Regions from separate parts of the Thioalkalivibrio sp. ALM2T genome, predicted to be linked through region 3. Evidence: predicted binding sites of a transcription regulator. Region 3 holds the regulator's gene; each other region holds the start of a gene.
The links. The regulator FliA, encoded in region 3, starts transcription of late flagellar genes. The targets are predictions, from matches to a motif close to GCTAAAGTTNNNNNNNNNNCNGCCGATA.
Positions count from the first base shown of each region.

Region 1 (10,066 bases), on a different contig from region 3:
TATTGGCGCGGCTTCCGCGGCGACTGTTGCGGTGCATCCAGTGGCGCATGCGGTCGATGGCACGCTGCCATGTCGGGCGCTCGGCCATCGGCGCCAGGGCCTGTTCGTTGTCGGTGGCGAAGCGCAGCAGCGTCTGCAGGTCGGGGGTGATCCAGTCGCCACTGATGAAGCCTTCGGCGAAGCCGATATCGCCGTGGCGCAGCAGGCGCAGGATGGCCCGCCACGGGCGGCGGAAGTGCCATACCGCCTCGACGCCGGCCTTGCGTCCGCGCACGGTGATGCGGTCGCCCGACGGACCGATCAGGGTGATCTGCCCGGTATCGATGTCTTTCAGGGCGCGGGCCACCAGGCGCAGGGCCCAGTCGCGCCGGGTTGTGCCTTCATGCGGGGTGTCGAGGTGGTCGAGGGCCATTAGTCGATCTCCTGTGCGGGGGGTGCGGGCCGTGGGTGATAGCGCCCGCCGCGCCACCAGATTCTGAGAGCCTGCCAGTGGATCAGCGGCAGGATTTTGAGGGTCATCCAGGGTTTCTTCAGGAAGGCGGCCAGCAGCGCGCGGTCGCTGAACGGACGCAGGCGGCCGTGTTGCGAGGCCACCAGCATCCGTTCCTGGTCCTGGTATTCGTTGATCGCGATGCGCAGCGATGCGCCGGACTGCAGGCGTGGCGGCGTCAGGGTGAAGGCGTAGCGCGCGTGCATGTCGATGAACGGTGAGACGTGGAAGGCCTTGTTCTTTTCCTGGCGCACGGGGAGGGCCATGGGGGCGCCGTTCTCGTGCAGCAGGTAGTGGTGGTGCTCGCCGAAGGTATTGCGCACCTCCAGCAGGATGGCGCGCAGTTCGCCGTCGGCATGCCGGGCGTACCAGACACTGAGCGGGTTGAAGGCGTGCCCGAGGACGCGCGGCATGGTCAGCAGGTGAATCGGGCCACCGGCCAGGTCGATGGCGTGTTCGGCCAGGTGGGCCTCGATCCACGGGCGCCAGGGGCGGCCGTCGCGCGGGCCGTGGTCCCGGGTGCGCAGGCTGAACAGGTTGAAGCGATTCAGCGAGAACAGACGGCAGCGCTGTGTGGTCTCCGCCAGTCGATCGATATCGAACAGCGCGCTGGTTACCGGGTAGCGAAAGCGATATTGCTGCGGAAAGAACCGCTGGTGCAGCACCGTGCCATGGACCAGGGCGGCGTCCATTCACGCGCTCCGGGATTGCGCAGGCGGCGCGTGCGTCGGTGTCGCTACGCCGCCGTGAATGGCGGAGCCCGATTGGTGGGCGGTCTGCATGGGGGGGTGCGCAGGGCCGGACCAAGGCGGTTCGATGTCCAGCGATCGCCCGATGGAAACTGCCGAGCGCAGTCCATCCTCGTGGAAACCGTAGCCCATCCACGCGCCGGCGAAGTACAGGTTGTTCTCGCCCTGGGTGGTCGCGAGGCGCTGACGCGCCTTCTCCGCCGCGGTGTCCATGACCGGGTGTTCCCAGTGCTGTTCGCCGAGCACGGTGTTCGGGTGCGGCTCGCGCCAGGGGTTCAGGCTGATGATGTAGTCCTGGCGCCGTTCCAGGCGATGCAGGCGGTTCATCCAGTAGGAGACCGAGACGCTGTCGCGCGCCTGGGTGGATCGCCCGGAGAGATAGTTCCAGGAGGACCACACGCGGCGCGAGCGGGGCATCAGCGCCGGGTCGGTGTGCAGTATCGCGCGGTTGGGCTGGAAGCGGCAGGCGGCGAGCAGACGCTCGCGTGCCGGGTCGGCCTTGTTCAGCAGCCAGCGCGCGGTGTTGGCGTGGCAGGCGAACACGACCGCGTCGAACCCAACTGCTTGATCGTGGGTCAGGACCCGCCACCGGTCGGCATCGGGGATCACTGCGCGTACCGGCTGGTGAATCACGCTGCCGGGTTCCAGGCGCTCCGCGAGCCGCTGGACGTACTCGCGGCTGCCGCCAACCACCGTGCGCCATTGCGGGCGATCACGCAGATCCAGCAGGCCGTGGTTGTGGAAGAACTGCAGGAAACTGGCGGCCGGAAACTCGCGGATCTCCTCGGGCGGGCAGGACCAGATTGCGGCCGCCATCGGCAGCAGGTAGTCCTCGGTGAAGCCGCGGCCCAGTTGGTGTCGGGCGAGGAACGCGCCGAGCGTGCCCTCCGGGCTTTCCCCACGCTCGAACAGGCCCTTGCCCAGGCGGTTGAAGCGCAGGATATCGCTCGCCATGCGCAGGAACGTCGGGCGCACCAGGTTGCGGCGCTGCGCGAACAGGGTGTTCAGATCGGAGCCGGCATACTCGACGCCCGCGGGCTGACGCGAGTAGCCGAAGGACATGTCCGTATCCTGGGTGGGGACGTCGAGTTCCGCGAACAGGCGAGTGAGCAGGGGGTAGTTGCGCTCGTTGTAGACCACGAAGCCGGTGTCGATGGCCGTGTGGCCCTGCGGATCGGGTACCTCCACCGTATGGGCATGGCCGCCGAGCTCCGGTTCCGATTCGAACAGTTGGACCTGGTGCCGGGTCTGCAGAATCCAGGCGGCGGACAGGCCGGCGATGCCTCCGCCGATGACGGCGATGCGCGAGCGTTGCATGGTGGTGGATCTCCGGGCCGCAGGGCGATGTACATCTTATACAATAACTGTACAATATTTGTAAATGGTGGCGGTAAAAAGTTCCCCGGCCTCCAATAGGAGGGCGGTATACCGCGAAACAGGTACAGCGGGAGACGCGGATCGTGAACACAGATAACCAGGCGCAAGCGGGCGCCCCCGAGTGGCCGGCAGAGGTGCGCGATGCACTGACGACCCACGAGATCGTGGGCATCACCTCCGGGCTGTCGGATTTCCGGGATGCCGAGGCGCTTCTGAAGGCGACGGCCCCGGGGCGCTGGCAGCGGCTGGAGTGGGGCATGGGCTCGGCCCATAACCGCGAGCAGTTCCATGCGTTGCAACAGGCCACCGGCGCCGCGGTGCTGCCCCTGTTTGTGACGCGCGAAGGGGTGATCGGGGGGCTCCCTGAACTGCGCGAGTACCTGGGCCACCGAGCCCTGCTGGCGCGCGGCGAGGGCGCGCGCCCGGATACCCCGGCACCTGCATTGCAGGTGCTCGGGTACGCCGGGCTGCTACCCTTCGCGTTCTTCGGCATCGGGGCCTGGATGGCCCAGCCCGAATGGCAGGTTTTCGCGCTGGAGGCCCTGGCGCTCTATGGTGCGGTGATCCTGTCGTTCCTGGGGGCTGTCCACTGGGGAATCTATCTGGCGGATCGGCAGCACCGGGTGGGTCCGCTCTCGGCGCCGGTGTGGGCGGTGGTGCCGTCCGTCCTGGCCTGGCTGGCGGTGCTGCAGCCGCTGCCGCAGGCCTTGATGACGCTGGCAGTGCTGTTTCTTGGGGTGTGGTGGGTGGATCGGCTGAGCCTGCAGCGGCGAGCGTTGCCCCGTGGCTATCTCGGTCTGCGCCTGGTGCTGACCGTGGGCGCGATGCTGGCCCTGGCCTCCGGCCTCGCGGTCACCATCGCGGCCTGAGCAGGAAAGAGGAAGAACGCGAGAATGAACGAGAACAAGGAACCATCGATGAACGCAGATGCCCGCATGGCCGACGAGCCGACGGCCACCCCTGCCTCGGGCCAGCCGCTGGCCGCCCCGGAACAACTCGCCGAGCACTACCGCGAGATTCTCGCCGGGCTCGGCGAGAATCCGCAACGCGAGGGCCTGCGGGATACGCCGATGCGCGCGGCCAAGGCCATGCAATATCTGACGCGTGGCTACCAGCAGGATCTGGACACCATCGTGAACGATGCGCTGTTCTCGTCCGATAACGACGAGATGGTCCTGCTGCGCGATATCGAGCTGTACTCCCTGTGCGAGCATCACCTGCTGCCGATTATCGGCAAGGTGCATGTCGCCTACCTGCCCAATGGCAAGGTGATCGGCCTGTCGAAGATCGCCCGCATCGTGGACATGTTCGCCGCGCGCCTGCAGATCCAGGAAAGCCTGACCCGCGAGATTGCCGAGGCCCTGATGCAGGTGACGGGGGCCAAGGGGGTTGGCGTGGTGGTGGATGCCAAGCATATGTGCATGACCATGCGCGGCGTCGAGAAGCAGCATTCGTCCATGGCGACCTCGGTGATGCTGGGCGCCTTCCGCGAGGACGGCCGTACCCGCCGCGAGTTCCTCAACCTGATCCACGGTAGCCGCGACTGAACCCGGAGAGGGCGGCGCCGGGGCTCTCTCAGCGCAACGGGATGTTGAACGAGATGTAGTTGACCCCGGCCATGCGCATGTGGCGAACGTCCTGCGCCAGGCTGTTCAACAGGTAAAGGCCCAGCTCGCGCAGCGATTGCTCGTCGCTGGCCGTCCATTGGCGTGCCTCGCGCAGCGTGGCCTCGTCGACCTCGGCTGCGGCGGTGCGATCGATCATTTCCACTGCCAGGGTTTCGCCCTCGCGTTCCAGACGCACATCGACCGGTCGGCTGCGCCCCGGTTCGCGGGCCGCCTGCTCGGACAGATGCATGAAGACCTCTTCCAGGGCGATCTGCAGCTTGACCGACTGCTTCTCCGGCAGGCTCAGGCTTTCGCCAAATTCCTGCGCCATCGCGTGGACCTGTGGCAGCGAATCCGCCTCGGGCTCGAAGGTCGCACGGCGGTGCGGGCGCGGCCGCAGGTTGAAGATCATGCTCAGTGCCACCGCGACCGTGCCGCCAGTGGAGACGCCGTTATTCAGAAACGGGCTCAGGGCTTCCGGGATCAGGTGGTGGAAAAACAGCTGATTCTGGAAGATGAAACCCGTCGAGAAGGCAACACCGATGATCAGGCCGCTCTGGTAGTTGAGGCCGTCCTGGGCGCACAGGCGGATCCCGGCGACGAACAGCAGGGCCAGCAGAATGAGCAGGAACGCGCCGAAGACCGGGCCCGGCAGGGAGATCATCAGCATGTTCAGCTTGGGGATCAGCGCGATCAGCGCGAGAAAGGCGGCGAAGTAGTAGCCGACCCGGCGGGCGGCCATGCCGGTCAGCTCGATCGAGGAGACGCCAATGCCGTAGGTCGTGTTGGGCAGTGTGCCCAGACTGCCGGCGATCATGTTGCCCAGGCCGTCCGCATACAGTCCGCCGCGCACGCGGTCGTGGTCGATCTTGCGCGGGGTGCGGTAGGAATTGCGCTGCGCGACCTGGGTGTCGCCAATGGACTCTACCGCGCCGACCAGGGTCACGATCGCGAAGGTCAGCAGCAGCGTGAACCAGGTGGGCGAGAACTCGAAGTAGAAGCCAGGCCATTCCAACGGCGGCAGGCCGAACCAGGCCGCCTCGGCGACCTCCGAGAAATCCGTGACGCCGAAGATCATCGCGACCACGATCCCGGAGCCCAGGCCCATGATGGGTGCCCACAGGCGCAGCAGGCGCCCGCCGAAGACCGCCACCAGGATGGTGAACCCGAGGGTGAACAGGGCGACCGTCAGCGCCCGCCAGGTCCCCTCGTAGTCGCCTTCGCCCTGCATCATGTCGGCTGTGGTGGGGATCACGCCGAGCACCACCAGCATGATCACGACCCCACTGACCGTGGGCGTGATGATGCGACGGAACAGCCCGAGATAGCGCGCGAACAGGAATTGTACCGGGGCCGACAGCACTCCAAGGGTGCCGACCAGCGCCATGCCGCCGACCAGGGCGGCCTCGATGCCTACGGCCAGATAGGCGGTCGAGGTCCCCATGAAGATCAGGTAGCCCGACCCGACCGGACCGACGCGGCGGACCTGGATCAGCGTGGCGAGCGCGCTGCCGATCAGGGCGGCGAATACGGTCCACTGGGTTGCGGCCAGATCGAGGCCAATGGCGCGGGCCAGGATCAGGGGGGCAATGATAATGGCCGGTGCGACCAACAGCAGGCTTTGCAGCGCGCTGATCGTGCATTTGACCGGAGGCGGGTGATCGTCCACCTCGTAGAGGATCTTCGACTGGGAAGCTTCGGCCACGGTGCCCCTGTGCGCGATTGGCGAAAGCGCGCAATCATAACAGCGACGTGGTGTCGGGAGCCCAAGGGGTATTGGTCGGGCGTTGCCCCGTGTCGGTGGGGACGGACAACCCGACAAAAAAAGGCCCGGCGCAATGGCCGGGCCCAAGATCGTTCAGACACCCGTGTGATGGAGGGTTGTCGTCTGAACGGCGGATCACCGGCTGCCGTTGCCACGAGCCGATGATTTCCGCAACTTGTATAAGTGGACAGGGTGTGTGGAAACAGGTTCCTGCCAGCGGCTGAAAGAGTGTGATGGGTGTCACATTTTCCGATGGGCGCTGGGATCTCGCCGAGGCCCATTCGCCTGCAAGCAGGCTCCTACAGGTAGTTGCCTTCGTAGGAGCCTGCTTGCAGGCGAACGCTCCAGAACGCCGATACGATCAACGTGTTTGTCCCACCTGCGGAGGGTTCGTGCTAATCAGGACTCATTTTTGTTTTCCCGGTCTTTCGCGGAGGCGCGATGCGCGGTCTTGAACAGATTCCCTGGTTGTACGACTCCCTGATGGCCAGTGCCGAGGTGTTGGGCTTTCGCCGCTGGCGGCGGCGCCTGGTAGCGGGCGCTACAGGCCGGGTGCTGGAGATCGGGTGTGGCACTGGGCGTGATCTACCCCTGTATGACGACGCCTCTCGAGTGATCGCCATGGATCCCGACCTGGCCGCATTGCGCCGCGCCCGCCGACGGGCTCCGGGGGTGCCCCTGGTGGTCGCGCGGGCCGAGGCGCTCCCGTTTGCCGACAATGCCTTCGATACCGTCGTGTCGGGGCTGGTGTTCTGCAGCGTGCAGGATCCGCCCCAGGCCCTGGGCGAGGTGCGCCGGGTGCTGGCCGATGGCGGCCAGCTGCGGATGCTGGAGCATGTGCGTCATGCGCGACCGGTGTTCGCCCGCCTGCAGGATCGCGTGCAGCCGGCCTGGACCTGTGTGACGGGGGGCTGCCACCCGAATCGCGATACCGAGGCCGCCGTGGAGCAGGCCGGGTTCTGCATCGAACCCGAGGATCGCGTGGCCCGCGGCGTGATGCGGCGCTTTGCCGCGCGGGTGTGCCGAGCGCCCGAAGGTCCTGCCGGACGCAACGCGGGAAAGACTGATTGAAGGTCGAGGACCTTGTTCACCACGAAAAGCACGCAGGCGCGAAGAAGGGGAAGCATCGGCGACGAGAGTTCGGGTGCTGATCGTCGTTCGTAAGGGTGTGCGTTGAAAATTCTCCCGCGTGCGAAAAAATCGTGCATGGAGGCTCAAGTCTTGCGGGATGCGGCCGTCAGCGGGGACAGGCCCGTTTGCGCGTTGGACGTCCACGGGCCTGAACATTCAGCGTTCTAGGAGTACCGAGATGGATGCAAGCGCGATTGCCGCGATGGCCACGCAGAACAGCCAGCAGCAGGTGGCGATGCAGAAGGATGTGGCCGTTCAGAAGAAGGCGATGGAATCGCAGGAGATGGCCGCTCAGTCCCTGCTGCAGGCGATGCCCGACATCGGCGAGATGCAGGCCGCCACACAGGGTCTGCCGGAGAACGTGGGCACCAACATCAACACCAAGGCCTGACGCCTCATAGCCTCTCGCCCCAAAAGGCCCCGGCGCGCCAACGACCCGGGGCCTTTTTCGTTCCGCCATCCCCACCGCTCAGCAACAACCCCGACCCACGTCATCCCGGAATCCGCGTCGCGAAAATTGTCATCCCGGAAACGGCGAAGCCGTTATCCGGGATCTCCCGGGGCTGGCAATGCGTCGGTGGCACCCCTGGGAGATCCCGGCTCTCCGCTTCGCTACGGCCGGGATGACGACGTAGTCGAGATGCGGCCGGGGTGGCACGTACTGGGCCCTGTCCCCAACCATTCCATCAAGAACCTTCACGCCCTTCCCATCTTCCTGTGAATCGCCCTTGACCCGCCTTGCTCTGTGTACTCCGTGCCCTCTGTGGTGAAAGTCCTTTGACCTTCTCGTGCCTTCGTGTGCTTCGTGGTGAATCCTGCTATTGCCGCTGGGCCTCGAACTCGATCATGAGTTCGACCTCGTCCCCCACGATGTCGCGGATCAGCCCGTAGGTCATGCCGAAGTCCGAGCGATTGAAGCTGCCGCGCATGGAGGCGCCCAGCACATAGGGGCGGCCAAACAGTCCACCGAGCGGGAACGGGTAGCGCCCGACCTTGTTGATGGTCACGTCGAGATGGATGGTGCGGGTCTCGCCCAGCAGTTCCAGGCCACCACTGAGGCGGCCGGTGTTTTCGCCGGTGGGCTGGTAGCGCGTGGCGGTGAAGCGCATCTCCGGGTATTCCTCGACGTTCAGGAAGTCCTCGTTGCGCAGGTGGTCGTCGCGCTCGGCGTGGTTGGTGAACACGCTGTCGGTCTGGATCACAAAGTAGCCGCCGCCCAGCTCATTCGTTTCGGGGTCGAACTCGAATTCGCCCTCGGCCTCGAGGAACATGCCCATGACCTTGGCGTAGCCGGCATGATCGACCATGAAACCGACCGCGAAGTGGTCGGGGTCGATCACCCAGCGATCGGTACTGGCCAGTGCAGTGGTACCCGGCAGGGCGAGGGCGGCCGCGAGCAGCAGGGCCAGGAGCGCGTGGCGCAGGTGGATGGTCGGGCGGATGCAGCGGGCGTCAGTCATGGCACACCTCCGGTCGGTGGCGATAGAGCCAGTGGATATCCACGGCAAAGGACAGGCCGAGGGCCAACAGCCCGGCCAGGGCGATGGTGATGGCGGCGCTGGCGGGCAGGCCGGGGATCAGCACCAGAAGGAGCACCACGGTCTGCAGCACACAGACGGTCTGGCGGCGGCGGCTGGGGGGCAGCGCCCCGGCCAGCCAGGGCCAGGGGCGGGCGGCCAGCACGAAGGCATAGCGCATCAGCCCGATCAGAATCACCCAGGGGCCGACCGCGGTCATCTGCCAGGCCAGTACCGACAGTGCCAGGATCATCGCTGCGTCCAGTTCCATGTCGAAGCGGGCGCCGAATGCGGTGGCGCTGTCGGTCCGCCGGGCGACGGCCCCGTCGAGTCCGTCCAGCAGCAGGGCCAGACCCGCCAGCGCAATCACCCAGAGCGCCAGCAATGGGTCGCCGGTGGCAGGGGGAACGAATACCAGGGCCCCCAGAGGTGCGGTCAGGGCGGCGCGCAGCAGTGTGACCCGGTTGGCCGGGCCGGGGCCGCGTCCGTCCCGGGCCAGTCCGTCCGGGGGGGTGGTGGTGGCGAGCAGGGCGCCGAGCATGAACCAGAGCACGACAAAGCCGATGATTGCGTGTGGCCCCAGTTCGGCATGCAGCATCAGTGCCGCCGTGACGACCAGGCCCAGCAGGCCGGCGACGAGCCCGTCGGCCGCCCAGACGCGGAGACCGGTCCGTATCCGTGCCGCGGAGCGACGTTTGGCGGTGGATGATTCCATGGGGGGATTGTAGCCCTCCGTTGGAGGTGTCCGGGCTTTTGCCTTGCGACCACGCCGCGCGCCGGGAGTTGCCGCTTGGAATGCGCTTCGCCCACACTGCGCGGATGATGACGCCGCCTTGCACCCTGACCTTGCAGTGCCTCCGGTGAACACGCCGGCTCCCGAACAGGCCTTCTGGGTGGTCGGTCCCGGCACGGGCGAGCTGCGCCCGGAGGCGCTGGCGGAGCCGGCCCCGGGGGAGGTGCGGGTGCGCACGCAGTTTTCCGCGATCAGTCGCGGGACCGAGTCGCTGATCTTTCATGGCCGGGTCCCCGCGAGCCAGTATCAGGCAATGCGCGCGCCGTTCCAGGCGGGCGAGTTCCCCTGGCCGGTCAAGTACGGGTACATCAGTGTCGGTATGGTCGAGGCGGGGGGCGAAGGGGATGTGCCGCTCGGGCAGCGGGTGTTCTGTCTGTATCCGCACCAGAGCGCCTATGTCGTGCCCGCGGCCGCGGTGGTCCCGATCCCGGACGCGGTGCCGGCGGAGCGCGCGGTGCTGGCGGCCAACATGGAGACGGCGATCAACGCGGTCTGGGATGGGCAACCGGGTCCGGGGGATCGCATGGCGGTGATCGGGGCCGGGGTGGTCGGGCTGCTGGTGGCCTGGCTGCTGCGCGCGATCCCCGGCACCGAGGTGACGTTGATCGACCCCAACCCCCAGCGCGAGGCCGTGGCG
Region 1 is NZ_KB906570.1:7,044-17,109, forward strand. Features, by position in the region: gene F816_RS0112545 (cyclopropane-fatty-acyl-phospholipid synthase family protein) at 1-412, opposite strand, end outside; gene F816_RS0112550 (DUF1365 domain-containing protein) at 412-1,182, opposite strand; gene F816_RS0112555 (NAD(P)/FAD-dependent oxidoreductase) at 1,183-2,556, opposite strand; gene F816_RS0112560 (DUF3429 domain-containing protein) at 2,700-3,485, shown strand; gene folE (GTP cyclohydrolase I FolE) at 3,510-4,163, shown strand; gene F816_RS0112570 (uracil-xanthine permease family protein) at 4,192-5,928, opposite strand; gene F816_RS0112575 (class I SAM-dependent methyltransferase) at 6,430-7,059, shown strand; gene F816_RS0112580 (YjfB family protein) at 7,298-7,510, shown strand; gene F816_RS0112585 (YceI family protein) at 7,938-8,579, opposite strand; gene F816_RS0112590 (CDP-alcohol phosphatidyltransferase family protein) at 8,572-9,351, opposite strand; gene F816_RS0112595 (zinc-binding alcohol dehydrogenase) at 9,488-10,066, shown strand, end outside.
Region 1: the regulator FliA is predicted to act here: its motif matches at 7,201-7,228, upstream of F816_RS0112580 (YjfB family protein).

Region 2 (10,066 bases), 350 kb from region 3:
CCCAACGGCCCTGAATCACCACCCCCATAGTTAGCGAGCTCCTCCAAGTTTCCATCGTCTCGCCGCACCGCAACATGGGCATTCCACTCGTTCTGGGCAGTCTTCACGAAGTAGAGGTTGGCGTCCCGCGCAATACCTAGGGAGTCATACATGGTGAGCGAGGTGGAGAAGTTGTAGGTCTCCGGGTCATCGAGAACGAAATCGTCCGGATCGTCACTCAATGTCGCCGCATCCGAACGCAAGTTAATCAGTGCCTCAAGGTTTTCGGTGGCCTGGGGAGCGGCCGTATCGGTTTGCAGACGCAGATCTCCGAGATTGGTCCCACCAGCCTCGTCATAGCCACGCAGACGTAGCCCCTGGTTGTTCACCAGGTAGCCGTCGCGATCGACCTGGAAGGCTCCCGCCCGGCTGTACACCGTGCTGCCCTGGTCGTTCAGGACAAAGAAGCCCTCGCCGTTGATTGCCAGGTCCAGGCCGTTCTCGGTGAACTCGGTCCGGCCCTGCGAGAACTGCTGGGTCACCGCCTGCAGGCGCGTGCCGGAGCCGATCGCCGTCTGACTGATGCCACCGAAGCTCTGGGCAAACACGTCACCGAACTCCGCCCGCGAGCGCTTGAAACCGGTGGTCCCCGAGTTCGAGACGTTATTGCCGGTGGTCTGTAGGTCGGCCTGGGCCGCGTTCAGTCCGCTCAATCCGATATTGAAGGGCATGGGGTGTTTCCTCCGTTAGGGTTCGTTCGACGCGAGCCGGCCGTTAGCCGCCAATCCGCCGTACATCCGAAAAGCTGATCTCGCCCAGGCCTTGCACGGTCAGTGCCAGCCCGGAATCGTTACCCACCGCGACGCTCTCCACGCGGGCATCCAGAAAGGTATCCACGGCCTCGGACTGGGTCCCGGAGCGGGCCGTGGCCTTGAACTCGTAGACGCCCGGGGGTGCGAAGGTCCCGTCGTCGCGCATGCCGTTCCAGCTGAACTCCTGCAGGCCGCTGCCGGCGGCGCCCAGGTTCATGCGGCGGATGCGCTCGCCGTTCGGGCTGTACACGTCGATCTGCAGCTCCTCCGTGGAGCGATCCAGGTCCACCGCACCCTTGATCAGGCCGTCCGGACCCAGCTCGCCGAATTCGACGGGAACCAGCACGTCCTTGCCTACCAGTGAGGCGGCCTGCAGCGTCTGGTTCTGGCCCAGCGACTGGGCCAGCTGCTGGAAGGATTTGGACAGCTCCTCGATGCCGGTTACGGTCGAGAACTGCGCCATCTGGCCCAGGAAGTCGCCGTTGTCCATCGGCTCCATTGGGTCCTGATTCTCCAGCTGGGTCGTCATCAGCTTGAGGAAGTCGGACTGGCCCAGGCGGTCCATGTCCTTGTCCTGTTTCTGCTCGGGGCGCGAGAGGCCCAGGCGATCCAGCAATTCGGGGGATATCTGTGTCATCGATGGCTCCCTAGCCTTGACCGATCTGCAATGTGCGCTGGAGCAGCTGACGCGAGGTCTCCATCACCTCCACGTTCGCTTCGTAGTTGCGCGAGGCGGACATCATGTTGGCCATCTCCTCCACCACGCTGATGGCCGGACGGAAGATGTAGCCCTCCTCGTTGGCCTGCGGGTGATGGGGTTCGTAATGCGCATGCGGCGCCGCCTGCGACTCGGTCACGCCGGCCACCCGAACGGCCGTCGACGAACCATTCGGGTTGGCCTGGTCCATCACGCTCTGGAACAGCACCTGCTTGGCGCGATAGGCCTCGTCGGGGTTGGTCGCCGCGGTGTTCGCGTTGGCCAGGTTCGAGGCCACGGTGTTCAGGCGCACCGACTGCGCCGACAGCGCCGAGGCGGAGGTATTGAACAGGCTGAAAAGGTTACTCACGACATCGATCTCCCGATCAGTTCCGCGTCACGCGAGGGAAACACTGATGAATGTACGCACTCGCGCTCGAGTCGCTTTTGGGTGCGAACAAGGCGCGGTGACCGCAGTGCAGTCAATCTGCACAAGAGAGCCGCAACGCCGTGCGCACTCAAAAGCGGCCAAGCCCCTGCTTTGAATGGTTGGTGGGGTTGGTACCCCAGGTTCCCCGATCCTGCGTTGCGCCCCGAATTCATCAGAAACGGACGGCTAGACCCACTACCCGCTGCACGACGCGCCTTGTCTCGAAAAACCTGGGGTACCAACGCAAGTGTGTACATTGATCAGCGTTTCCCTAACGATCGCCCCGCAGGGCTTCACGAATGCCGGAGACCCGGCGATTGAGGAATTCCAGGCTGCTCTGGTATTGAACGGCGTTCTCGGCAAAGGCGGCCCGCTCCATCTGCGGGTCCACCGTGTTTCCATCCAGCGACGCCTGCGAGGGGATGCGGTAAAGCGCCTCGACCTGTCCGTTCATCGCGCCAGCATTGGGGTCGAGATGCGCCGCCTGGCTGCGCGCCATGGGCAAGCTATTGCCGCCGCCGGCCGCGGATTCGAGTACCGCACGAAAATCGATATCCCGCGCCTTGTAGTTCGGGGTATCCGCGTTGGCGATGTTGGAGGCCAACAGCTCCATGCGCTGCGCCCGCACATTCACCGCCTGCGGAGAAATACCCATCGCCTTGTCGAGAGAGAGACTCATCGCTTCCGTCCTGTCCGCCCGTGGCGGACCCTCGCTTGGAGAACGGGGCGCACCGATTGCGACCCTTCGCAGGGGGACTGAAGCAATCGTTATGCCATTCTCGAGCGGCGTGCCGCAGGGACGCAGGCACAGCGGGCAGCCAGGGGAAGGGATGGAACGACTCGCCGCCCGCATTGCACGGGCGTTCCCGGGAATCAGCCCCGGGGCTGGATTACGTCAGGACTTCAGACGAAGTACCGAGCCGTACTCGGTTCGTACGGTCTCGAAAGCCTGGGTATAAGGCCCTGCGGTCTCGGAAGCGCCAAGAAACAGATACCCGCCCGGATTCATCTGCCGGGCGATAGCGTCAAGAACCTGTCGCTTGGTGTCGCCAGAGAAATAGATCAGCACGTTGCGGCAGAACACCAGGTCGAACTTGCCCAGCGCCGCATAGCTGTCGATCAGGTTGAGCTTCTGAAAGCGACAGCGACGCTGCACATCCGGGATCACCTTGTGGCCATCCGCGACGGTCTCGAAGAAGCGCGCGCGCCGGCTCTCGCTGAGCCCGCGCACGATGCTCAGGCCGTCGTACACGGCCCGCCGCGCATCGTCCAGGATCTTCTCTGACAGGTCCGTGCCCAGAATGGAAACCGGTACCTTCCGGGCCGGCCGCGACTCCTCCCATTCCGAGACCACCATCGAGATCGTATAGGCCTCCTGCCCACTGGAGCAGCCCGCGGACCAGACCTTGATGCTGCCTCCCTTCGCGGCCAGTTCCGGCAACAGCACGTGGCGCAGGATCTCGAACGGAAAGCCATCGCGGAACCAGGACGTCTCGTTGGTCGTCATCGCATCGATCACGCGGGTGCGCAGGCGCGGATTCGGGGCCTGCCGCATGGCATGCAGCAGTTCCGGGACGCTCTTGAAGTCGAACTCGTCGAGCAGCCGCGACAGACGACTGGAAACCAGGTACTGGCGGCTGTCGCCCAGCACCAGACCGCAGCAGTCCTGCAGAAAGCGGGAGAACTCCTCGTAGTCGCGGGAATCGATCACCAAGTCATCCCTGAGCGCTGTCCATCGTGATTAGGCATCCTGATGACGAATCCTTGACCGGGGCCTCTTGGCCGGAAAACCGGGGTGATCCCGAAGATCGGGTCGAGTATACGGCGTCGCGCGCATGGCACCATACACACCGAGTGGCGGCCACCCGTCGCCGCTCCGGGCTTGCCGAGCGGCAACGCGGTTCCGCCCGACCGGTCATTCGGCCTGCGGATCCGGGCGCCCGGTCTGGTCCAGCACCGCATTCGCCAGCTCGTCGGGATTGAACTTGGACAAAAAGGCATCGGCCCCCGCGCGCTTGACCATATCCGTGTTGAATTCCCCACTCAGTGAGGAGTGCAACAGCACCCGCAAATTCTGCAGCGCGGGATTGTCCCGGATGCGCGCGGTCAGGGTGTAGCCGTCCATGCGTGGCATCTCGATATCCGAGATCACCAGTTCGACCTGGTCCCCTACCGGCCCTTCCGCGGCCTTCTGCTCAAGGAAGTCCAGTGCTTCCTGGCCATCCTTGAAGACATCGTATTCGAAACCGAGCCCCTTGATCGCCCCCTCGATCTGCTTGCGCGCCACCACCGAGTCATCGACGATCACGACCTTGCGCCCGCTGGCCTCGCGGGCGTTCTCGCGGATGGATGGCGAAATCTCGCTGGGCAGCGGGTTCACGATGGAGAGCACCCGTTCGACATCGATAATCTCGACCAGCTTGTTGTCGATCTCCGTGACGGCCACCAGGAAGGATTCGCGTCCGGTTCCGCGCGGGGGCGACTTCACGTCCTGCCAGTTCACGTTGACGATGCGGTCCACCGCCGACACCCAGAAGCCCTGCACCGAACGATTGAACTCGGTGACCACCACCTTCTGCTCCCCATTGTCGACCGCCCCGACGGCGCCACGCAGGCCCATCGCTCGCGCCAGGTCAATGATCGGCACGGTACCGCCACGCAACGTCGCCACCCCGCGTACGACGCTCATGGAGCCGGGAATCTGACGCAGCGGTGGCGACGGAATCACCTCGCGGACCTTGAAGACATTGATCCCGAAGGTCTGCGACCCGCCCAGATGGAACAGCAGCAGCTCCATGCGGTTCTGCCCCACCAACTGGGTTCGCTGATTCACATCGTCAATGAATTGACTCATCGTGCCGCTCTCCTTGCCCCGATTGCTCTTAGCACCGGACAGGCCTCAAAGGCCAAGTGTGCACCGCGCAACCCCGGCCTGTCATTTGCATTAGCGTGCATGCGCCTTCTGACGCCGCCTCATGGCCATAACGGCCGCCCGCGACGGGCCTTGAATGCGCGCGTGGCACCGGATGCCCGTTCATTGGCACGAGATCTGCTTGTTTTTGCGGACTGAAACCGCTCGCGACTCGCTCGACATCGACGCAAGATCCGCCAAACCCGAGCCATTCGCGCACAGTCCGACGCCCGCACCGAACGGGCTGCGCAGGACAGGACCAAACAGGACCGCGACATGAACCAGCGCCGAAACATTTCAGAATTCTCTTCCGCTGCCAGGAAGACGCTGATCCGTTCGCCCGTTCGCGTTGGGGCCTCATTCGTTCCAGGAAAAGGCGGGCCCTCCGATGCCTCGCCAGCGAGCGTGATCGACTCGAACGCCAGTGTGCGAAGCATTCCGCGTCTCCTTGCCGGAGTCGCCCTCTTGTTCATCCTGGTACTGCTGTCTACCAGCGTCCGGGCCGAAGTCCACCCAGTTGACGACATCCGTCACGCCGCCGAGCAGTTCCTGATTCAGGAACTGGGCGTTACCGATAGCGAGAAGGATGTTTCCATCGAGATTGGCCAGCTCGACAAGCGTCTGCGCCTCGTCCCCTGCACGGACGGCCTGGAAGCGCGTTTACCACCCGGCGGGCGGCGTGACGGCAACACCGCTGTCCATATCCAGTGTGCCGGCCCGGTGACCTGGCAGTTATACGTGCCGGCGACGGTCGAACGTTACGCCGAAGTGCTGGTTGCGAACCGCACCCTGCCGCGCCAGCACACCCTCTCGGCGGGCGACCTGCGTTTCCAGCGAATCGAGACCTCGCGCCATGCCGGCAGTTATCATGAGGAAAAGAATGCCCTGATCGGCCAGCAGACCCGGCGCAGCATCCGCCCGGGTCAGATCATCGGAACCCAGCACGTGAGCCCGCGCGAGATCATCAGTCGCGGCCAGCGGGTTACCATCCTGGCAGAGAACGGCTCAATCGCCATCCGCATGCAGGGCGAAGCGCTGGAGAACGGGACGCTGGGCGAGCGAATCCGCGTCAAGAACGCATCCTCCGGGCGGGTCGTCGAAGGCGAAATCCAGGCCTCCGGCCACATCCGGGTAGCGCTTTGAGGCCTCGCCTCACCAGGCACGCCGATGATCTTCGAAGCGGATTGTGAAGCCGGTTACACTTTTCCGCCCTCGAGGCCTACAGTTTCAGCACCGCTGGCCGTAAACAATTGCAGCACAGTTACAACGACAGGAAGGCATCATGGATATCAAGGGCCTCAACACGAACAGCCTGCGCCCCGACAGCCAGAACCCCGGGGTAAAGGGTCGCGACGAGTCCGGCAACACGGCAAACCGTGCCCCGGCCTCCGGTAACGCATCGGCGCCAAACAATGATTCGGTCACGCTCACCGGGGCCGCCCAGGCAATGAATGCCGCGGCCGGCGCGGGCGACACCGCCCCCTTCGACGCCGCCCGCGTTGCCGAACTGCGCGAGGCGATCTCCAGCGGCAACTATCCGGTGGACAACCAGCAGCTGGCCGATCGCATGATCGACCTCGAAAGCCTGCTGCGCTAACCCGGTCTATCGCCCATGAATGCCGACGCGCACCATCAACTGCAACGCTCGCTCGAGACCTCAATCCGGCTGGCTCATCAGCTGGAAGAGAGCCTGCTACAGGAGACGCGCGCGGTCGAAGCGCGCCAACCCGATACGCTGCAGGGCGTGGTGACGGGCAAGCAGACCCTGCTGCATGAGCTGGAAACCGAGACACGCAACCAGCAAGGCCTGGTCGAGGCCGCCGGCGAGGCCTTCAGCCCCGAGGGCATCGCGCGCCTGTTCTCGAAGATGGACGATGGCGTCGTACTGAACGACCTGTGGCAAGCCCTGCGCCAGTCCATCGAACGCTGCGACACTCTGAATCAGGGCAATGCGCGCCTGATCGACCGTGACCGCCAGCGCGTGGAACTCTCCATGCAGATCCTCCGCGGCGAGGAAACCGGCCCCGCGGCTACCTACGACCCGTATGGCCGCGCCCGGCCCGGAAACCGCGGCGGACGCCAGATCACCCAGGCCTGAGAGGCCGGTGCTGGTGGAGGCTGGCTTTTCGCGGCATCCACCAGTACCTTGCGTCCTCACACCTTCCTAACACTTCGGACGCATGGACGACACGGACTATACCGTCGATAAGCCGGACCGGATTGCCGGCATCCTCAAGGACCTCGACCACAAGCTCACCGTCGTGAGCGTTCGCGTGGATACCGACGGCCCCCTGTACACCTCGGCCCTGGTCCGTCTGGACCCAGCCGCCAAGGAACTCTTTCTCGACGAGCTCACCCCGCCTCGCGCGCACCAGCAGGTTCAGGCCGGCATGGACTTGCGCGTATTCGCCGCGCTGCGCGGGGTTGCAGTGCGATTCGGCACGCATGTAACACGCATCGAGCAGGAGCAAAAAGGCGCGCTCTACGTCTGCACCTATCCGGAAACTCTGTACTACCTGCAACGCCGCGAAACGTTCCGCGTGCACATCCCGATGGCCCAGCGGCCTCAGATCGAACTCCATGCAAAGGCCTGGAAGGATCCCGTGATTGGCGAGGTTGCCGACCTCTCTGCCCAGGGCATGTGCATCGAGTTGTCCACCACCCTTCTGGATGCGCTTGAGGACCAGGCAAACTTGGCCTTCGAGAACCTCCTGCTCCCCGATGTCAGTGAACGCCTTTCCGGGGACCTGCGGCTGGCCAACCGTCGCCGCAGCACGCGTGATGGCTTCGAGTTTGCAGGCTTCGAGATCGTCGGAATGACCCAGTGGATGGAACGCCAGACCAACATCGCCCTGCTCCATTACCAGCGCGAGGCGCGCCGCCGCTCGATGGATTGAGCCTGAGCCGAGGCGACGCCGCCACCTGCAACTCCGAACACAAAAAAGGCCGCTTGAAGCGGCCTTTTTTGATCGTTCCTGTTTGGTCGGGACGGCAGGATTTGAACCTGCGACCCTCTGCACCCCATGCAGATGCGCTACCAGACTGCGCCACGCCCCGAAGCCGCGAACTATATCCGATTCCCCGCCTTCACGAAAGCGTCGGCCACCCCATTGCTGCCAGATCCGTGCGGACCATTCGCGCCACGTACACCGAGAGTGGCGCATTGATGCGATTCGCTGCGCTCGTCGCATCCTACAGAGCGGAAATTTCAAACTGGAGTTGGGTTCAGAAGGACACCGTAGGATGCGACGAGCAAAGCGAATCGCATCAACACAACGTCCGGGCGCCCCCTAGGGTTGGAGCCTCAGGCGCGCAATACGCGCAGAACCGACTCGAGCTCCGAAATCGTGTCCTGGATGATCTGCTGGGCCTGCTGACGATCACCCTTGGCTTCGTCGCCCGAGAGCTTCTGACGGGCACCATTGATGGTGTAGCCCTCTTCGTACAGCAATGCGCGGATCTGACGGATCAGGATCACATCCTGACGCTGGTAGTAGCGACGGTTGCCGCGCCGCTTGACCGGCTCCAGCATCGGGAATTCCTGCTCCCAGTACCGCAGCACATGCGGCTTGACCTGGCACAGCTCCGCGACTTCGCCGATGGTGAAGTAGCGCTTGCCCGGGATCGCGGGCAGCTCCTGGTGGTTACTCGCCTCCAGCATAGCTCTCTACCCGCTCGCGCAGTTTCTGTCCCGGCCGAAAGGTCACCACACGACGCGCGGAGACCGGAATCTCTTCGCCCGTCTTGGGATTGCGCCCTGGCCGCTGGTTCTTGTCGCGCAGGATGAAATTCCCGAACCCGGAAAGCTTCACGCCCTCGCCGGTCTCCAGCGACTGCCGCATCTCCTCGAAGAACATCTCGACGAATTCCTTGGCCTCGCGCTTGTTGAGACCCAGTTCCTCGTTTAGCGCGGCGGCGAGATCCGCCTTGGTTACAGCTGCCATCGGCTATTGTCTCAAGGTTGCGTTGAACCGGGCCTGGAGATGCTGCACCACCGCGTCGGTGATGCCAGCCACGTCCTGTTCGCCTAGGGTGCGATCAAAAGCCCGTAAAATCAAGCCCAAAGCCAGGCTTTTTTCGTCCGGATTCAAGCCTTTGCCCTGGTACACATCGAACAGGCGAACGTCCTGCAGGATCTCCAGGTCAAGCTCGTCGATGGCCGCCAGCACATCGCCCGCCGCCACCGACTCGGCCACCACCAGCGCCAGATCCCGACGGATGGACGGGTACGGCGACAACGGCGAGAACTGCGCCACTGGCGCGCGCACCACGGCGGTCGCGTCCAGATCGAACAGGTAGACCGGCTCCACGTCGAAGCGCTCGCACAACGCCGGGTGCAGGCGCCCGACCCAGCCGATCGGCTGCCCGTCCACCAGTACCCGTGCGGATTGCCCGTCATGCAGCGCCGGATGACGTTCCGCGCGAAAGCCGAGCGGACCGGCGACGCGTTCGCACAGGCCTTCCACGATGCCCTTGGCGTCGAAGAAATCGACCTTCTTCGCCTCCCCTTCCCAGGCTTCCGGCGCCAGCCTCCCACCGAGCAGGCCGGCCAGTCGCGGCTCCTGCCGCAGACCGGACGCATCCGGAACAAAGCGCAGGCCATGCTCGAACAGGCGCAAGTCCGATTGCTGGCGCGCCTGGTTGTAGGCGGCGGTGGTCACCAGCCCGGGCCACAATCCCGGGCGCATCACCGCCAGATCGGACGAAATGGGATTCGCCAGCGCCAGGGGTCTCACGTCCGGGTAGAACGCATTGGCGGCCTCGCGAGCGATAAAGCTGAAGCTGATCACCTCATGGAAGCCTTGGCGGGCAAGCCCGTTGCGCAGTGACCGCAGACCCGACTCCGGCGTCACCGGTGCGACCGGCTTCGGGAGTGTCTGCGGCAAGGCGTCATAGCCGTGCACCCGGGCCAGCTCTTCGATCAGATCTTCCTCGCGTTCGAGGTCGAATCGGGCCCGCGGCGCGCGTACCGACCAGCCGCTATCGCTCGTCTCGATGCGGCAGTCCAGTGCCTCCAGGATCCGCTCCACCTCGGAAGCCTCAAGGGTCACCCCAAGCAGGCGCTGGACACGATCCGGGCGCAGGACGATCGCCTGTTCCGCATGGGAGGCCGGCGTCTCGCCCACTTGCTCGACCGGGCCGCACTGTCCGCCGCAGAGCTCCAGCAGCAGCTGGGTCGCGCGTTCCATCGCCTGCGGGACCAGAGTCGGGTCGACACCCCGTTCGAAACGATGGGA
Region 2 is NZ_KB906556.1:491,827-501,892, forward strand. Features, by position in the region: gene flgE (flagellar hook protein FlgE) at 1-710, opposite strand, end outside; gene F816_RS0102240 (flagellar hook assembly protein FlgD) at 754-1,428, opposite strand; gene flgC (flagellar basal body rod protein FlgC) at 1,439-1,858, opposite strand; gene flgB (flagellar basal body rod protein FlgB) at 2,190-2,597, opposite strand; gene F816_RS0102255 (protein-glutamate O-methyltransferase CheR) at 2,814-3,629, opposite strand; gene F816_RS0102260 (chemotaxis protein CheV) at 3,834-4,772, opposite strand; gene flgA (flagellar basal body P-ring formation chaperone FlgA) at 5,295-5,972, shown strand; gene flgM (flagellar biosynthesis anti-sigma factor FlgM) at 6,112-6,426, shown strand; gene F816_RS0102275 (flagella synthesis protein FlgN) at 6,442-6,927, shown strand; gene F816_RS0102280 (flagellar brake protein) at 7,010-7,726, shown strand; tRNA gene F816_RS0102285 (tRNA-Pro) at 7,810-7,886, opposite strand; gene F816_RS0102290 (MerR family transcriptional regulator) at 8,134-8,490, opposite strand; gene F816_RS0102295 (integration host factor subunit alpha) at 8,474-8,773, opposite strand; gene pheT (phenylalanine--tRNA ligase subunit beta) at 8,777-10,066, opposite strand, start outside.
Region 2: the regulator FliA is predicted to act here: its motif matches at 4,901-4,928, upstream of F816_RS0102260 (chemotaxis protein CheV).

Region 3 (10,066 bases):
CGCCAGGGTCAGGGGCAGCTTCACCCGCAGCGTAGTCCCCACGCCGATCTCGGAATCGATCTCGATGGTGCCGTTGAGCTGCGAGATCTTGGTCTTGACCACGTCCATGCCGACCCCGCGGCCGGAGACGTCCGAGATCTCGGTCTTGGTGGAGAATCCGGCCATGAAGATCACGTTGAAGGCCTCGCGATCGGTCATGCGTTCGGCCATCGCGGACTCCATCAGCCCCTTCTCCACCACCTTGCGCCGCAGGGCCTGTGGATCCATGCCACCGCCGTCGTCCTTGATCAGCAGTGCGATGTGATCGCCCTCCTGGGCCGCGCCGAGCACGACCGTACCCTTGCGCGGCTTGCCCGCCGCCTCGCGCACAGCGGGCGTCTCGATGCCATGGTCCACAGCATTCCGCACCAGATGCACCAGCGGATCGGACAGGGCCTCGACCAGATTCTTGTCGAGGTCGGTTTCCTCGCCGAAGATCTCCAGTTCGATCTCCTTGCCCAGATTCCGCGACAGATCGCGGATCACTCGAGGGAAGCGATTGAAGACCTTCTTCACCGGCTGCATGCGGGTCTTCATCACCGAGGTCTGCAGGTCGGAGGTCACCAGTGCCAGCGAACTGATCGCCTTGCCCAGTTCGTCGTCGACATGCTGCGAACGCAGCATGCTCAAGCGGTTTCGCACCAGAACCAGTTCGCCCACCAGGTTCATGATTTCGTCCAGCCGCTCGGTATCCACACGCACGGAGGTCTCGCCCTGTGGAGCCGGGCGCCCCCCGGCCTCGGCCCCGCCGGCGCGGGCACCACCACCGCCCTGCCCACCGGCGGCAGCCGGTTCCGGCGTTACCGCTTTTTCCGGCTCGGGCGCCGCGGCCGCGGGCTCGGTCGGCAGTGGATCCGCAGGGGCGTCCGCAGCCGGTCCGGGCGATGCCGGACCTCCGCCCTTGGCCTGCAACTCGTCCAATAGGTTCTCGAATTCGTCATCGCTGATCAGATCACCGCCCGAGTCTTCGCTGGCCCCGGCGCCGCCCGGCACGGCCGCGTCCACGGGTGCCGGGGCACCGTCACCGTGCAACGTATCCAGCAGGGCCTCGAATTCGTCGTCCGTGATCTCCTCCCCGCCGCCCACCATGGCATCGCCCGGGGCCGAGGCCTGGGGCTCGGGGACTGGCTCCGGTTCAGGCGCGGGCGGCGCCGCGGCGGTATCTCCGGCGACGTCTTCGTTTTTTGCCATGCGCCGCAGGTCCTCGACCACCGCGGCATCGGCGGGGGTCGGGTCCATGCCGGAGCGCAGATCCCCGAACATGACGTTCAGGGAGTCCAGCACGCGGAGCATGGTGTCCATCAGATGGCTATCGGCCCGGCGCTCGCCGTTGCGCAGCAGATTGAAGACGTCCTCGGCGTGATGACAAACCGTCACCAGCGGATCCAGGCTCAAAAACCCGGCGCCCCCCTTGATGGTGTGGAAGCTTCGAAAGACCGCATTCAACAGATCCCGGTCGTCCGGATTCTGTTCCAGGTCGATGAGTTGCTCGTTGAGCCCCTCCAGCAGTTCCCCGGCCTCGATCAGGAAGTCCTGAAGGATTTCGTCATTGGGGTCGATGGCCATTCAGTCTCTCCGGTCCCGTGGCGCCAGTCGTATGGGGGGCACTGCTAGAAGCCCAGGCTTGATAGCAGATCGTCCACCTCGTCCTGTCCTTGAACGACATCTGCGCTGGAATCTTGAGTCTTTGGCACACTGGGGCCGTGGCCCTTGCGGTCCGCCTCGCGGTCTTCTTCGCCACGCTCCAGGGACGCTTCGGCCGCTTCGACCTGCTCCATGCGCCCGCTGGAGAGCCGAATCAGGGTAACGAGGTTCTCTTCAAGGTCGGTCACCAGCTGAATCACGCGGCGAATCACCTGGCCGGTAATGTCCTGATAACTTTGTGCCATCAGCACCTCGGAGAGCAGCCGCCGCAACTCCTCGGCGTCCTCGCCCGCTTGCCCGAAAAAGCTGTCCAGCTCACGCGCGAAATCGCGGAATTCGTCCACCGAGAGCTGCCGGTTGCGAAACCGCGTCCATTTGGCGGTCAAGTCGGCCGCCTGCTGGCTGAACGACTCCGCGATCGGCAGGCTCGACTCGATGGCGCCCATCGTGGCGTGCGCGGCCTGCTCGGTCATGGTGACCACGTAATTCAGGCGTTCCTTCGCATCCGGGATCTCCGCCTGGGTCAGCTCTACCAGACGCGAGTCCCCACGGAAGCTTTGCAAGGCCTCGTGAAGGTCGCGCGTCAGCTTGCCCAGTTCATCGAAGAGCTCGCGGTCGTAAGGACGCGCTAGATCCTGCACCAGCGCGCGCGCCGCCGCGTCGTCGCCCGCCTCGAGCGTCTGCACCAGTTGCCGGGCCAGCTCGAGCTGGCCGTCGCGTGGGGGGTGTTCCTGTTCAGTCATGAGGAGCCTCTTGCTGGTACGGCGCCGAAGGAGCCGGGGCACGTCCACCCGCGCAAGCGAGACGGACGTCGTCCGTATTCATCACCGGGCGATGCTTAGCCCTGTGCTTCAATACGTTCGAAGATCTTGTCGATCTTTTCCTTCAGCGTTTCGGCGGTAAACGGCTTGACCACGTAACCGTTCACACCTGCCTCCGCCGCCTCCACGATCTGGTCGCGCTTGGCCTCGGCCGTCACCATCAACACCGGCATCGACTTCAGGTTGGCATCCGCCCGGACGGCCTTCAGCAGGTCGATGCCCGGCATATTGGGCATGTTCCAGTCGGTAATCAGGAAGTCGAAGTCACCATTTTGCAGCATCGGCAGCGCGGTGCTGCCGTCGTCGGCTTCCTGCGTATTATTGAAGCCAAGATCGCGCAAGAGGTTCTTGATAATGCGCCGCATCGTGGAAAAATCGTCCACGATGAGAATTTTCATTCCCTTGTCCACACGTCACTCCGGGATTCGTAAGGTGAGTTTTAGAATAACTGCAAAGCCGTGCCGTCTTCGAGCCACGACCCCATGCGCGCGCGCAGCCGGATGACCGCCTGGCTGCGAATCTGGCTCACGCGCGACTCGGTCACGCCCAGAACAGCCCCGATCTCACGCAGATTCAGTTCTTCGGTGTAATACAGCGACAGCACCAGGCGTTCGCGTTCAGGCAGATCCCCAAGGGCCTCGGCCAACTCCTCGCGAAACTCGCCAGCCTCAAGGCTACGCGACGGCGAGACTTCCTGCCCCTCGATCACGCGATCGGCCCCGTCATCACCACCACCCAGATCGTCCAGCGCAAACAGATGGGCCCCGGCGTGGTCCTTGAGCATGTCGTAATAGTCATCGATCGCCACGTCCAGTTCCGCCGCCACTTCGCTCCCCCGCGCCGCACGCCCCTCGCGGGCCTCGACACTCTGGATCGCGGCGGCAATACGCCGGCTGTTGCGATGCACCGAACGCGGCGTCCAGTCACTGCGCCGCAATTCGTCGATCATCGCACCGCGGATGCGGATTCCGGCGTAGGTGGCAAAGGTCGCCCCCTGCCCGCCCTCGAACTGCCGCGCCGCCTCCAGAAGGCCGATCATGCCGGCCTGGATCAGATCATCGACCTGGACCGAGGCCGGCAGACGGGCCATCAGGTGGTGCGCGATGCGGTGCACCAGTTCAACGTGATCGGCAATCAACTTCTCGTGCCCACCGGTCGCGGTGGACGTCGCCTGGTAGCCGGAAAGTCGATTACGCGTCGTCATCATGCACTCTGCAGCATTCGTTCCACGAAGAACCCGACGCCCCCGTGGTCACCCCCACCAACCGGCCAACGGTCCACCGTGCGTGCCAGTTCGGCAAACGCCTTGCCGGCCGGACTGCCGGGATACTGCTGAACCACCGGTGCCCTTTTCTGCACGGACTTGCGCAGATGTTCGTCCATGGGGATATAGCCGGCCAGATCGAGGACCACTTCCGGCAGGTAATTGCCACAGACAGTATTGAGTTTCTGCATCAGCCGCTCCGCACCCTCGCGTCCGCTGACCATGTTGGTGACCATCCGGAAACGCCGCAGCCCGTGGTCACGATGCAGCACCTTGATCAGGGCATAGGCATCGGTAATCGAAGCCGGCTCGTCGCAGACCACCACCAGGGTCTCCTGCACCGCCCGGCAGAACGAAGTCACCGACTCCTGCAGGCCCGCAGCGGTATCCACGATCAGGACATCCAGCGGCTTGCGGTAGGCACTGAAGGCATGGATCAGACCCGCGTGCTCGGCCGGCGTGAGGTTCGCCATCGCCGCGATACCGGAGGCCGACGGGACCACCTTCACCCCATCCGGCCCCTGGACCAGGACATCGTCCAGGCTGTCCACCGCGCCGGTCACCAGGTCGTGCAGGGTGCGCTCCGGGCGCATCCCGAGCAACAGGTCCACGTTGGCCAGGCCCAGGTCCGCATCGAACAGCATCACCTCGCGGCCCAGCCGGGCCAGGCCGACCGCCAGATTGACCGACACGTTGGTCTTCCCGACCCCGCCCTTGCCCGAGGCGACCGCAATGACCTTCAACGGCTTGTTAGTGCGTGGCATAACGCCCCTTTCCAACCGGCTGAATCAGTTCCAGTGTTGCCGGCTCGGACCCCTGAGCCGGGCGCAGCGGCGAACGCGAGCGTCGCGGCGGTTCCATCTCGGCCAGCCGTTCGGCAGCCCAAGTCTCACGGGCATTGCCACCCACCTGCGCACCCTCCGCATCGTCGTCCAGCGCCAGGCGGGTCAGATACCCCGTATCGACCCGGTGAAAATCCTCCGCGATGCGCTGGCCATCGCTTACGAACCCAAGTCCCAGGTGCTGGTCCAGCAGGACCGACAGGACCTCGCCCAGCTGTTCTGCCTCGTCCAGCTTGGTCAGCACCAGCGCCGAGGGATCCGCCTTGCGAAACGCCTCCAGCACCCGCCGCAAGGTACTGCCCTGGGTCGTGGCCGACACGACCAACCAGCTCTCGGCACGGATATCCGGCGGCAGATGTGCGAACAGCGACTCCTCCTCCACCGCGCGCGGCGCCTGCCCGGCGGTGTCCACCAGGATCAGGTGGCCATCGTCCACGCGCCGCGCCAGATCGCGCAGTTCGCGCGCATTCTGCAACACGCGCACCGAGATCCCCGCCATCTGCGCAAAGGCTTGCAACTGCCGTGTGGCACCGATGCGCTGGCTGTCCAGGGTCACCAGCGTAACCGAATCCGGTCCCATCCGACGGATCTGGCGCAACGCGATCCGTGCCAGCGTGGTGGTCTTGCCGACACCCGTCGGCCCCACCATCGCCAGCAGCCCGCCCTCGTCCAGAATCGCCGGGCGATGCGTGGCAATCGCACCCGAAAGCCGGGCGCGGAGACGCTCCCAAGCCTGCTCGGGGGAGCTGTCATCGAGGATGCTGCCCGCCAGGCTGCGGGCCAGCGATTCACTGAAGCCGCGGTCGATCAGGCGGACCTTGCATTCTGCCGCCAGGGGGTGACGGGCCGCCCAGCGAGCCTCGTCACTCTCCGCATACTGACGCGTCATCAGGCTGCGCAGGTCACGCAACTCCTGCCGCATCGCGGTGAGCTCGGGATCGGCCGGCCAGGAAGGCGCCACCGAATTCGGGGCGCGGTCGGCGGTACGCGCCTCGCGGGCCGGCTTTTCGGCCTCCGGCTCGCGCACCGGCTCCGAGGACTCGCCATCCTCCAGGGCGGCGACCACCTCCAACCAGCCATCCACCCGGCGACTGGAGAGGATCACGGCATCTTCTCCCTGTTGTTCGCGCACCTGACGCATGGCGTCGCGCATGTCCCGGGCCCGATATCGTCTGACATTCATGCTTTGATCTCCTGCGCCGCTCGCGCGGCGGAACCCCTATGTCTCATGCGGACTGCTTCGCCGTTTCTTCCTGACCGACCGTGGCGACTACCCGAATCCGCCGGTTGTCGGGGATCTCGGTAAACGCCAGGACGGTGAGGCTGCGAACCGCGCCGCGCAACCAGCCGGCAATCCAGGAACGGATCTCCGGTGCCACCACCAGGATCGCCGCTTGACCGGCTGTCTCCTGGCGGCGCGCCGCGTCCGCAACCGAACGCTGCAACCGTTCCGCCAGCCCGGGCTCCAGTCCAACCGTGCCACCCGAGCTGCCCTGCAGGGACTTATGCAAGAGCTGTTCCAGCGAAGGGTCCAGGGCGATCAGTGGCAGCTCATCCTCCGGTCCCACAAGGTCCTGGACGATGGAACGCGACAGCGCGACGCGCACCGCAGCGGTCAAAGTGCCGGGATCCTGACTCTTCACCCCGTCGTCTGCCAGGGTTTCGGCGATCGTGCGCAGGTCGCGGATCGAGACCTGCTCGGCCAGCAGGTTCTGCAACACCTTCAGCACGATCGAAAGCGACAGCGTCTTGGGCACGAGGTTCTCCACGAGCTTCGGCGAATGCCGCGCCAGCTGATCCAGCAGATGCTGTGCCTCCTCGTGCCCGATCAGGCGGTGAGCGTTCTCGCGGAACACCTGCGACAAATGCGTCGCAATCACCGTGGAACAGTCGACTACGGTATAGCCGGCGCCCTGGGCCTGGTCGCGATCCGACGGGTCGATCCACAGGGCATCCAGGTTGAAGGTCGGGTCCTTGGTCGGGGTGCCCGGCACGGTGCCGAAGACCTCGCCCGGATTGATCGCCAGTTCGCGGTCGGGGAATACCTCGGCCTCGGCCACGGTGACCCCCAGCAGGCTGATCCGATAGGCGTTCGGACTGAGCTCCAGGTTGTCGCGGATGTGCACCGGCTGCAGCAGGAACCCGAGCTCCTGCGACAGCTTGCGGCGCACGCCCTTGATCCGTCCCATCAACTGGCCGTCCTGGGTACGGTCCACCAGCGGGATCAGGCGGTAGCCGACTTCAAGGGAGACCAGATCCACCGGCGGGACATCTTCCCAGGTCAGGTCGCGATCCTCCGAACGCGCCCCGCCCTCGTCTTCCTGCGGGATGCGCTCCACTTCCACCTCGGCCTCGCGGCTCCGGCGCTTGAGCAGATAGGCCCAGCCAAAGATCAGCGCCGCCAGGCCCAGGAACACGGCGTTCGGCATGCCCGGCACGACGCCCAGCGCGCCGATCACGCCACCGGCGACGTACAGGACCCGCGGGTTGGAGAACATCTGCCCATACACCTGCTGGCCCATGTCCTGGCTGCTGGTCACGCGGGTCACGATGATCGCGGTGGCGGAGGACAGCACCAGCGACGGGATCTGGGCAACGATGCCGTCGCCGATGGTCAGCAACACGTAGTTGGTCGCGGCATCGCCGATCGACATGCCGTGCTGCACCGCACCGATGGTGAGCCCGCCGATGATGTTCACGAACAGGATCAGGATCCCCGCGATGGCATCGCCGCGGACGAACTTGGAGGCACCGTCCATGGAGCCGTAGAAGTCCGCTTCGCTGGCGATCTCCTCGCGGCGCTTGCGCGCCTCTTCCTGAGTCAGGATGCCGGCGTTCAGATCCGCATCGATCGCCATCTGCTTGCCGGGCATGGAATCCAGCGTAAAGCGGGCGCTGACCTCGGACACACGCCCGGCCCCCTTGGTCACCACCACGAAGTTGATGATGATCAGGATCGCGAACACCACCAGCCCCACGGTGTAGTTGCCACCAACCACGAAGTCGCCGAAGGCCTGGATGACCTTGCCGGCGGCATCCGTGCCGGTGTGGCCTTCCAGCAGGATTACGCGGGTAGAGGCGATGTTCAGCGCCAGGCGCAGCAGGGTGGCGACCAGCAACACGGTCGGGAAGACCGCGAATTCCAGCGGCCGCGGGGTGTACACCGCAACCATGATCACGACCAGTGACAGCGCGATGTTGAAAGTGAACAGCACGTCCAGCGCCAGCGGCGGCAGCGGCAGCACCATCATCGAGAGCATCGCGATCAGCAGGATCGGCGCCCCCAGACCCCACTTGCCGACGTTACCCAGACGGTCAAAAAACGCCATTAGCGATCCCTCCGCTGGCCGCGTTGCTTGTCGGGATCGAGATAGTCCTCGGGCACCGGCAGGTCATCCGGCATCTGCGCCTCGGCATCGGCCCGCTTGAGCTGGTAGACGTACGCCAGGATGCGGGCCACGGCCACGAACAGGCCGTTGGGAACTTCCTGATTCAGATCGGTAGTGAAATAGATGGCGCGCGCCACACGCGGGGCCTCGACGCGGATGATCGCGTGTTCGTCCCCGACTGCACGGATCGAGGCGGCCACCTCGTCGACGCCTTTGGCCACCACCTTCGGCGCCGCCATGCGCGAGGCCTCGTAGACGATAGCGACGGCATAGTGGGTCGGGTTGGTGATGATCACGTCGGCCTTGGGGACCTCTTCCATCATTCGCCGCTGCGCCATCTCCTGCTGCAACTGGCGGATCTTTTGCTTGACCTCCGGCTTCCCGTCGGTCTCCTTGTACTCGTCCTTGACCTCCTGGCGGGTCATGCGCAGCTGTTTCTGGTGATTCCACATCTGGAACGGCGCGTCGATGGCCGCCACGACGATCAGCGCCGCGGACACCGCGATGAAGGTTCCCAGCACCAGCTGGGCGGCATGGCTAATGCCCTGATGGATGGGCTCGTAGCCGAGCATCAGCAGCCGGTCGGAGAAGGTGGCCAGCACGGCGACCGCGACACTGCTGATCAGTACGAACTTGGCGAAGGTCTTGCCGAACTCCATCAGCCCCTGCCAGGAGAAGATTCGCTTGAGGCCCTTTCCGGGATTCAGCTTGGAGGCCTTGGGCGCGGCGGCCTTCCAGGAGAAATTGGCGCCGCCGATCACGATCGGCGCGAGTACCGCGGCTACGATCAGTACCCCGAACAACGGAAACAGGGTCCGCAGGGTACGGAAGATCTCATCGGCCAGATAAGGCAATAACAGCGACGAGTCGTAGGCCATTTCGCGTTCGAAATCCAGGCGACTGCTCATCTGTTCAGTAAGTTGCGCCCCCATGTTCGGGCCATACATCAGCAGGAAGCTCCCGCCCGCCATCAGCACCAGAAAGGTGCTCAGCTCGCGCGAGCGCGGGACCTGCCCCTTCTCCTTCGCCTCGCGCAGGCGTTTCGGAGTGGGCTCTTCGCTTTTTTCCTGTCCGCTCTCGTTCTCGGCCATCTCAGAAGCCCATCCGGGTCTGCATCAGGTTGAAGGCCTCGAACATCAGTTCGCCAAAACGTTCGGGCAGGCCCGGCAGGATCAACATCATCAGCACGAACCCGATCAGGATCATCATCGGGAAACCCACCGCGAAGATGTTGAGCTGCGGGGACGCGCGAGTGATGACCCCCATGGAAATATTCACCAACAGGAGCGAGGCAACCGCCGGCAATGCCACCAGCACCGCGCCCACGAACATCGTGGAGCCGAAGGCCACCAGGGCGTAGAAGGCCTCGGCGTTCAGACCGGTCGGGGCGATCGGCATGGTCTCGAAGCTGGTCAACATCAGCTCCAGAGCAATCAGATGGCCGTTCATCGCCAGAAACAGGAGGGTCGAGAAGATCACAAAGATGGTGGAGACCACCGGGACCTGCACGCCCTGGGCCGGATCCATGATGGAGGCAAAACCCAGGCCCATGCCCAGTGCGATCACCTCGCCCGCCTGAGTCACGGCCGAGAACACCATCTGCAGAATGAATCCCATGAACACGCCGATCGCGATCTGGTGCAGGGTGACCAGCACGCCCTCCAGGCTGAGCGGATCGATATCCGGCAGGACCGGGCCCTGCATGGCCACGAAGATCGCCAGCAACAGCGCCAGCCCCATGCGCACCCGCGCGTTGACCGTATCCGCGCCGAAGATCGGCATGGCGACAAGCATGGCGCCAATGCGGGCGAACGGCCACAGGACCGCCCCCACCCACAGCACCAGCTGTTCCGCCGCCAACGTCATGTGCCTACCCCACCATCCCCGGCGCACCCTCGTAGAGTCGCTCGGTGTAATCGATCAGTAGCTGCAACATCCAGTGGCCGCTGAACAGCAGGGCCGCGAACATCGCCAGCAGCTTGGGAATGAACGACAGGGTCATTTCCTGAATCTGCGTAGCCGCTTGCAGCATCCCGATCGTGAGGCCGACCGCGAGGGCCGTTAACA
Region 3 is NZ_KB906556.1:142,718-152,783, reverse strand. Features, by position in the region: gene F816_RS0100660 (chemotaxis protein CheA) at 1-1,605, opposite strand, end outside; gene F816_RS0100655 (protein phosphatase CheZ) at 1,650-2,426, opposite strand; gene cheY (chemotaxis response regulator CheY) at 2,522-2,902, opposite strand; gene F816_RS0100645 (RNA polymerase sigma factor FliA) at 2,944-3,711, opposite strand; gene F816_RS0100640 (MinD/ParA family protein) at 3,708-4,532, opposite strand; partial or broken gene flhF (flagellar biosynthesis protein FlhF) at 4,701-5,793, opposite strand; gene flhA (flagellar biosynthesis protein FlhA) at 5,837-7,939, opposite strand; gene flhB (flagellar biosynthesis protein FlhB) at 7,939-9,090, opposite strand; gene fliR (flagellar biosynthetic protein FliR) at 9,092-9,865, opposite strand; gene fliQ (flagellar biosynthesis protein FliQ) at 9,870-10,066, opposite strand, start outside.